Regions from separate parts of the Serratia ureilytica genome, predicted to be linked through region 2. Evidence: predicted binding sites of a transcription regulator. Region 2 holds the regulator's gene; the other holds the start of a gene.
What was found. The regulator CRP, encoded in region 2, controls carbon source genes, mostly activating them, when cyclic AMP is high. The targets are predictions, from matches to a motif close to ATGTGANNNNNNTCACAT.
Positions count from the first base shown of each region.

Region 1: the regulator CRP is predicted to act here: its motif matches at 2,407-2,424, upstream of aaeR (HTH-type transcriptional activator AaeR).

Region 1 covers NZ_CP071320.1:501,696-506,089, forward strand. Annotated here, with positions in the region: gene uriH (uridine-preferring nucleoside hydrolase UriH) at 1-663, opposite strand, end outside; gene J0X03_RS02290 (zinc ribbon domain-containing protein) at 871-1,146, shown strand; gene J0X03_RS02295 (hypothetical protein) at 1,143-1,487, shown strand; gene aaeR (HTH-type transcriptional activator AaeR) at 1,478-2,389, opposite strand; gene aaeX (p-hydroxybenzoic acid efflux pump operon protein AaeX) at 2,704-2,907, shown strand; gene aaeA (p-hydroxybenzoic acid efflux pump subunit AaeA) at 2,915-3,850, shown strand; gene aaeB (p-hydroxybenzoic acid efflux pump subunit AaeB) at 3,850-4,394, shown strand, end outside.
Region 2 covers NZ_CP071320.1:309,729-314,122, forward strand. Annotated here, with positions in the region: gene argD (bifunctional acetylornithine/succinyldiaminopimelate transaminase) at 1-251, shown strand, start outside; gene J0X03_RS01400 (YccS/YhfK family putative transporter) at 292-2,370, opposite strand; gene crp (cAMP-activated global transcriptional regulator CRP) at 2,421-3,053, opposite strand; gene J0X03_RS01410 (OsmC family protein) at 3,436-3,843, shown strand; gene J0X03_RS01415 (phosphoribulokinase) at 3,882-4,394, opposite strand, start outside.

The DNA of each region.
Region 1 (4,394 bases), 190 kb from region 2:
TGCCAGCAGTTCGCCGACGAAGGCGGCCGGCCGGGTGCCGAGGGCGGCGATGCGTTCGCAGACTGCCGGCGTGGCCAGCGCCTGGTGGGTGAGATCCAGCCCGACCATGGTCAGCGGCCATTTTTCATTGAACACGATGTGCGCCGCCTCGGGATCGATTTTGATATTGAACTCCGCCACCGCGCTCCAGTTGCCCACATGATAGCCGCCGCCCATCAGCACCACTTCCTTGACCCGCTCGGCAATGCGCGGCTCTTTACGCACCGCCATGGCGATATTGGTCAGGCCGCCGGTCGGCACCAGCGTCACGCTGCCGGGCGGGTGGGCCATCACGGTATCGATGATCAGATCCACCGCGTGGCGCGAGTCCAGCTGCAGGTGAGGCTCCGGCAGCACCGGGCCATCGAGGCCGGAGTCGCCGTGAATGTCGGGTGCCACTTCGATATTGCGCACCAGCGGGCGCGGGCAGCCGGCGGCGAAGGGCACGCCGGTGATATTGGCGATGCGCGCCACCGCGAGGGCGTTGCGCGTCACTTTGTCCAGCGTTTGGTTACCCACCACGGTGGTGACCGCCAGCAGGTCGATCTGCGGATTGCCCCAGGCCAGCAGCAGGGCGATGGCGTCGTCATGCCCCGGGTCACAGTCCAGTATGATTTTTTTCATGGTTATTCCTGATGCAGGGAGAGGTGCCCGCAGCATAACGCAGCGCAGCGGCGTGGGATAATGCCGATGATGCTTTTGTTAACGGCATCAAAGCCTTGCCATTATTACGATGTAATGAAACGTAAATCCTCATCGCCGGGCTTTACCCTGGAGTTTACTCCAGGGTTTACAGTGAGCTTCAGCGTGAATGCACAGAGGAGAGGCGGGATGAGCTTACTGAAAAGGTTGTTGGGGCAAGGCGGTATTAACGGCGGTCATCGGCGCGCGGGCCACGGCGGTGGCCACCATGGCAACCGCTATAGCCAGCATGGCGAACAGGGGCCGCAGTGCCCGGAATGCCGGGCCGTGAATAAGCCGGGCGCGCGTTATTGTCACCGCTGCGGCCAGCCGTTTGCTGCGGTGAGCGCCACCTGCGGACAGTGCGCCGCGCCGTTGCCGCCGGGCAGCCGCTTTTGTCCGCAGTGCGGCGGCGGTGTGCCGTGAATCGGGGCGGCTGGACGGTCGCGCTGCTGCTCGGCGCCATGGCGCTGTGGACGTTGCTGGCCTGGGGCGTATCCGGCCTGCTGACCTGGCTGCCGACGTTGGCGGAGGCGGCCGGAAACGCAACGTTGCCGGTGAACGGTGCGCTGAGCCTGGTGCCGCAGACGGTGTTGGACACTTGGCTGCCGTGGCTGAAACAGCTGGGCAGCGGGCTGGCGAGCTATTTTCCTCTGCTGCTGGCCTGGGCGGGCTACGCCGTCTGGCTGCTGTGGGGCATCGGCATGTTGGCGCTGATGCTGCTGGCCGCGCTGGCGCGCCGCTATTTAAGCGCTGCTCAGCGATAACCCTGATAGACCGCCGCTACGCGTTCGAAATAGTCGGTTAAATAGTTGATGCACACCTGTACCTTCAGCGGCAGTTTGTCCTTCTCGGTATAGAGCGCGTAGATCGGCCGCGGATCCGAATGGTAGCTTTTGAACAGGATCTCGATCTCGCCGCGTTTGATCTCTTCGATCACCCACATCAGCGGGGCGTAGGCGATGCCGGCGCCGTTTTTCAGCCAACGGATCATGGTGGAGGAGTCGTTGGTGACGAAGCGCCCCTGCGGGGAAATGCGCGTGGTGATGCCTTCCGGCGACATCAGTTCGAATTCGCTGTCGGGCCGCACGCTGTACTCCAGCCAGGAAAAGTTGACCATGTCGCTCGGCTTCTGCGGCGTGCCGTGCTGGCTCAGGTAGCTTTTGGCGGCGCACACCACCATCGGCATCTGCCCCAGGCGGCGCGAGAACAGACTCGAGTCTTGCAGCGCGCCGGTGCGGATCACCAGATCCAGACCGTCGGTGATCAGATCCGGCGCCGGTATACCGGTCACCAGGTTGACCGTCAGACCCGGGTACTCTTTCATCATCTCGGCGGTCATGTTCGCCAGCACGTTTTGCGCCATGGTGGACGAGCTGCCGATGCGCAGCGTGCCGGCGGGCGTATTGTTAAACGCGTACAGCTGCTCATGCACTTCGCTGACTTCCTGCAGCATGCGTCGGCAGCCCTGATAGTAAATCTTGCCGGCCTCGGTCAGGCCGATGCTGCGCGTGCTGCGGTTCAACAGCTTGACCTGCAGCTCATTTTCCAGTTTCGAGACGGTTTGGCTGATCGATGAAACGCTCATGTCGAGTTGGCGCGCGGCCGCGGTAAACGACCCGAACTCAACCACTTTGGCGAATACCGACATGCGTTTTAATCTTTCCATTATTCACTCTGGCTTAAAAGTGATTTAGATCACAGATTGTTGATGCCTTGATAGTAAGCAGGCTAATATAACGTGGTCGGGTGAATAGACCTCACCAACGTGCGAGAGCGAGCGGCGACGTCATCCTGCCGCTCCTCCGGCACCCTCGCAATCCCTGTCGTGGATGTCTGCCCCAAAGTTTAACCTTTTTTCGGGTTCGTGACCTGGACAAGCTGCCTGGTCAAGATTTGTGGCGCGCGCACGCTAAAATGTAAAGAGAATGTGAATGGCGAGACCTGTCTTTCCCCGGCGCAGTGAACAATAAGGAAAAAGTGATGAGTTTGCTTCCGGTTATGGTCATCTTCGGACTGTCGTTTCCGCCGGTGTTTTTCGAGCTGCTGGTGTCGCTGGCGCTGTTTTTTCTCTTGCGCCGCCTGCTGCAGCCGACGGGGATTTACGATTTTGTCTGGCATCCGGCGCTGTTTAATACCGCGCTGTATTGCTGCTTGTTTTATCTGATTTCGTGTCTTTTTGTTTGAGGTCGCTGTGAAAAATTTTTCGATAAAAATAACCCGAATCGCGATCACTTTGATTCTTGTGCTGCTGGGCATTGCCGCGGTATTCAAGGCCTGGGTGTTCTACACCGAGTCGCCGTGGACGCGTGACGCCAAGTTCACCGCCGACGTGGTGGCGATCGCGCCGGACGTCAGCGGCCTGCTGACCGACGTGCCGGTAGTGGACAACCAACTGGTCAAGAAAGGCCAGGTGCTGTTCGTGGTCGATCGGCCGCGTTATGAGCAGGCCTTGGCGGAAGCCGGCGCCGACGTCGCCTACTATCAGACGCTGGCGGCGGAAAAACGGCGTGAGGCCGGCCGCCGCGTGAAGTTGGGCGTGCAGGCGATGTCGCAGGAAGAGATTGACCAGTCGAACAACTCGCTGCAGACCGTGCAGCACCAGCTGGCGAAGGCCATTGCGGCTCGCGAGCTGGCGCAGTTGGATCTGGAGCGCACCACGGTACGCGCCCCGGCCGATGGCTGGATCACCAACCTCAACGTACACGCCGGTGAATACATCACCCGCGGGTCGGTCGCGGTGGCGCTGGTGAAGAAAGATTCCTTCTACATCCTGGCGTACCTGGAAGAGACCAAGCTGAACGGCCTGAATAAGGGCGATCGCGCGGAGATTACCCCGCTCGGCAGCAACCGCATCATGCATGGCACCGTCGATAGCGTGGCGGCGGCGGTGAACAACAGCAGCAGCACGGTGAACAACAAAGGGTTGGCCTCGATCGACAGCAACCTGGAGTGGGTGCGCCTGGCGCAGCGCGTGCCGGTGAAGATCCTGCTGGACGCCAAGGACCAACAGCATCCGTACCCGGCCGGCACCACCGCCACCGTGGTGATCGTCGGCAAGAACGATCGCAATGCCGACAGCGGCTCGCCTTTCGTGCGCCTGATGCACCGGCTGCGTGAGTTCGGCTAATGAGCAGCCCAACCTTTATCCGGCTGAGATTTGCCTTCAAACTCAGCTTCGCGATTGTGTTTGCGCTGTTCGTCGGCTTCCATCTCAATCTGGAAACCCCGCGCTGGTCGGCGATGACCGCCGCCATCGTCGCCGCCGGCCCGGCCTTTGCCGCCGGCGGTGAACCCTTCTCCGGCGCCATTCGCCATCGCGGCTGGCTGCGCATCATCGGCACCTTTATCGGCTGCTTCGTCGGCCTGCTCATCATCATCACCACCGCCCGCGCGCCGGTAGTGATGCTGATGCTGTGCTGCATGTGGGCTGGTTTCTGCACCTGGCTCTCTTCGCTTATCAAGGTGGAGAACTCCTACGCCTGGGGGCTGGCCGGCTATACCGCGCTGATCATCATCGTGACGGTCGCCACCAGCGAGGCCCACCTGCTGGAAGCGCCGCAGTTCGCCATCGAGCGTTGCAGCGAGATCGTGCTGGGGATCGTCAGCGCCGTGTTGGCCGATCTGCTGTTTTCGCCGCGTTCGATCAAGCAGGACATCGATCGAGCGGTGGA
Region 2 (4,394 bases):
ATATCGGCGATAAATACGGTATTTTCACCGCGATTCGCGGCATGGGGCTGCTGATTGGCGCCGAGCTGACGCCGCATTATCACGGCAGGGCGCGCGACTTCCTCACCGCCGCCGCCGCGCGTGGGTTGATGATCCTCAATGCCGGGCCGAACGTGATCCGTTTCGCGCCGTCGCTGGTGGTGGAGCTGCAGGATATCGAGGCCGGCATGGCGCTGTTCGAGCTGGCGGTGCAGGATGTGATCAACGCCTGAAGCCCGCGCGGCATATAACGGGGCGCGGCATGCCGCGCCCTTATTGATCGCGCAGTTTGCGCTTGAGCCAGATGCCGTGGTGCGGGCGCTGGCGCCAGGCCAGCGACGAAATGGTGTGCATCACGCTCAGGTGCGACAAAATGCGCCGCAGATGGCGCTCCATCTCGGTAACGGGCATGTCCGGATGCAGATCCGGCGGCTGCATGATGCCGCTGTTGCCGCTGCTCGGGCCGTCGTATTCCAACCGCTGCTGGCAGCTTTGCAGCGCGATTTCACAGGTCTGCAGATACTCTTCCGCCAGTTTCGGCGTCAGCATGTAGTGCTCGCGTGCCAGAATGGTCATGGCGTTCAGGTGTTCGACGATGAACTGGCTGTGAGTGACCCACAGCCGCATGTCCGCCAGATAGTTTGACGCGAACCCCGGCTCTTGCATCGCCTGATTGAGCGAGGTGAACAGCGCGTTGTGTGCCTGGTTGACCTGCATGCGGGTATAGGCCAACGCGGTGGCGTCCGGTTCCGGTTGCTTCAGCATCAGCCGCAGCGCGGCTTGATCGTTCTCCAGCGCCTGATGGGCATTCTTGCGCAGCAGCCCGCTTTGCCACTGCGGCCACAGCCAAATGGTGCCGCCGAACGCCAGCACGCAGCCGATCAGCGTATCGATCAGGCGCGGTACCAGAAAATGCGAGCCGTTCAGCGCCAGCAGCTGCAGGGTGTAAACCGCCGTGACCGTAAAGCCAATCACCGACAGCCCGTAGTTCTTGCGCGAAACCAGGTAGGCCAGCAGCGTGATCACCAGCATGATGCTCAGCGTTTCTCCCTCCGGCAACTGCAGCTGCAGCAGCCCGGCTGCCAGCAATAGCCCGGCAATCGTGCCCAGCGCACGGTGCTGAATACGCACCCGGGTGGCGTTATACCCGTTTTGGCTCACCAGCATGATGGTGAGCAGGATCCAGTAAGGCTTCGGCAGGTTGAATACCGCACCCAGGCTGCTGCCGACCGCCAGCGTTACGCCCAGCCGCGCGGCGTTGCGCAGGGCGGTGGATTTGAACGACAGATAGCTGACCAGCGCCGGCCAAAACGGCAGGCGGTGCTGGCCGGGCATCAGGTCGCGGCGGTACAGCGGATGCTGGGTGCGCAGCAGGCGGGCGATGCGGCTGAAGTGGTAATAACAAAACTGGCCGACCGGATTATCGGGATGCTGCGCCGCCATTTTTTCCAGCGCCGCCAGCTCGTGGGTCATGGAGAAGCGCTTCGAATATTGATGATAGAGAATATCGTGCGCCACCACGCGCAGCCGGCCGGCGATCACCTGAGCATTGCGGCGAATGATCGCTTCGGCCTGGCTCTGCTCCACCAGTTTTTGCACCTCTTCCGGCAGATGCAGGCTGACGGTGATGTGCTCCTGCAGGTCCATCGCCACCTGAAAGGCGCGCTGCAGGCGCTTTTGCTCGAGATTGTTGGCGTGCGGCAGGAAATTAAGCTGTTGGTACAACAGGCTGATCAGGTCCATCACCTTTTGCTGGCGCACCAGCAGCGGCGGCAGCGCGGTCTGCGGATCGGTGTGCTGGGTCAGCAGCGAGTATTTGGCTTCGAAATAGTCCGCCAGTTCCAGATAGAGCTGGCTCAGCGTCTCGCGCATCGGCTGCTCTTTCCACAGCTTGAACCAGAACCAGGTGAATAAGCCATACCAGGCGGTGCCGATCGCGTACAGCAGCGGCGCCTGCCAGATAGGCACCGTGCCGGCCGTGCTGAGGGCGAAGATGGCGGCCACCAGCGCCGCCGGCAACAGCCGGGCGTGCAGCGGGCTGATTTCGCCGGTGACGCCGAGCAGCAGCGCCAGGCCCAGCATCAGCGCCGGCAGCGGCACGTGCCACAGCAGGGCCTGTTGCAGCAGCACGCTGCTGAAGGCGAACAGCGAACCGCCGACGATCAGTCGTTTAAAGAAGCGCTTATGCGGCGTATCCAGCCCGGCGATATTGCAGCAGGCGGGCACGAGGGAGAACATCAGGCCGAGCTGCAGCTGGCCTATCAGCAGGCCGAACAGCACCGGCAGGCACAACACCAGCGTTTGTCGCAGTGCGTAGTTGATTTCCGGGTGGTAGATCAGGCGGCGCCACATGGCAGAGAGCAGACAAAAAAACGGCGCAGACTGCGCCGTTTTTTCAGGGATTAACGGGTGCCGTAGACGACAATGGTTTTGCCGTGGGCGGAAATCAGGTTTTGATCTTCCAGCATTTTCAGAATACGGCCAACGGTTTCACGCGAGCAGCCGACGATCTGGCCGATCTCCTGACGGGTGATCTTGATCTGCATGCCGTCCGGGTGAGTCATGGCGTCGGGTTGCTTCGCCAGATTCAGCAGGGTTTGCGCGATGCGGCCGGTAACGTCCAGGAAGGCGAGGTTGCCCACTTTTTCGGAGGTGACCTGCAGGCGGCTCGCCATTTGGGCGGACAGACGCATCAGGATGTCCGGGTTCACCTGGATCAGCTGGCGGAATTTCTTGTAGGAAATTTCGGCCACTTCACAGGCGGTTTTCGCGCGAACCCAGGCGCTGCGCTCCTGGCCTTCTTCGAACAATCCGAGCTCGCCGATGAAATCCCCCTGGTTGAGGTAGGACAGGATCATCTCTTTACCTTCTTCATCCTTGATCAGCACCGCGACGGAGCCTTTCACGATGTAGTAAAGCGTTTCGGCCTTTTCACCTTGGTGAATCAGCGTACTCTTCGATGGATATTTGTGGATATGGCAATGAGACAGGAACCATTCGAGAGTAGGGTCTGTTTGCGGTTTGCCGAGAACCATTCGCTGTTATCCTCTGTTGTTATCGCTGCCTTGTGTCACAGGGGTCAGAGTTCCCTGTAAAACCCGCCTGTAGCCGCAGTTATGAGCGAGGGCTACCGGCAAGTTTTGAGGCGTGTCATAAAAATACGCTGTCGCTCTAGCATATTAACTTGCCGTAAGCGCTGCAAGCTACATTCTGTTAACATACCGGTAAAGGAGCCTTTCTCTGGGCGTTTCCCTGAAATTCAGTGTCCCGGAAAGATTTATTGCGGCTCTGTTTGTAGCACAGAGTAAGGCGGGTGTCTCGTGTTGTCTCGCTTCAGCATGATTAGCATCAGGTTACGTTGCCTGTTTCTATGCGAAAGCGTACTCTGATTTTAAGAAATCAACCGGAGTGACGAGAATGCAGGCAAGAGTTAAGTGGGTGGAAGGGTTAACGTTTTTGGGTGAATCGGCCTCCGGCCACCAGGTGCTGATGGACGGCAACGCCGGCGATAAAGCGCCCAGCCCGATGGAAATGGTGCTGATGTCGGTGGGCGGCTGCAGCGCGATCGACGTGGTGTCCATCCTGCAAAAAGGGCGCAACGACGTGCGCGACTGCGAGGTGAAGCTGACCTCCGAGCGCCGTGCAGAAGCCCCGCGGTTGTTCACCCATATCAACCTGCACTTCATCGTCACCGGCCAGGATCTGACCGACAAAATCGTAGAGCGAGCGGTGAACCTGTCGGCGGAGAAGTACTGCTCGGTGGCGCTGATGCTCAACAAGGCCGCCACGGTGACCCACAGCTTCGAGATCCGCCAGCCGGCGTAATCGAGACGGAGCGCGGCCCGCCGCCGCGCTCAACGCGTTTATTCGATCTTCTTGCCTTCCAGCAGCCGCTGCACCAGCGGCGCCATGATCAGCTCCATCGCCAGCCCCATCTTGCCGCCCGGCACCACTAACGTATTGATGTGCGAGATAAACGAGCCCTGCAGCATCGCCAGCAAATAGGGGAAGTCAATCTGATCCAGCCCGCGGAAGTGGATCACCACGAAGCTTTCATCCAGTGAGGGAATGGCTTTGGCGGCGAACGGGTTGGAAGTATCCACCGTCGGTACGCGCTGGAAGTTGATGTGGGTGCGCGAGAACTGCGGCGTGATGTAGTTGATGTAGTCTTCCATCGAACGCACCACCGAGTCCATCACCGCCTCGCGGGAGTGGCCGCGTTCGCCGGTATCGCGGATCAGCTTCTGTATCCACTCCAGGTTGACGATCGGCACCACGCCGACCAGCAGATCGACGTGGCTAGCCACGTCATGGTGTTCGGTGACCACACCGCCGTGCAGCCCCTCGTAGAACAGCACGTCGGTCGGCGCCGGCAG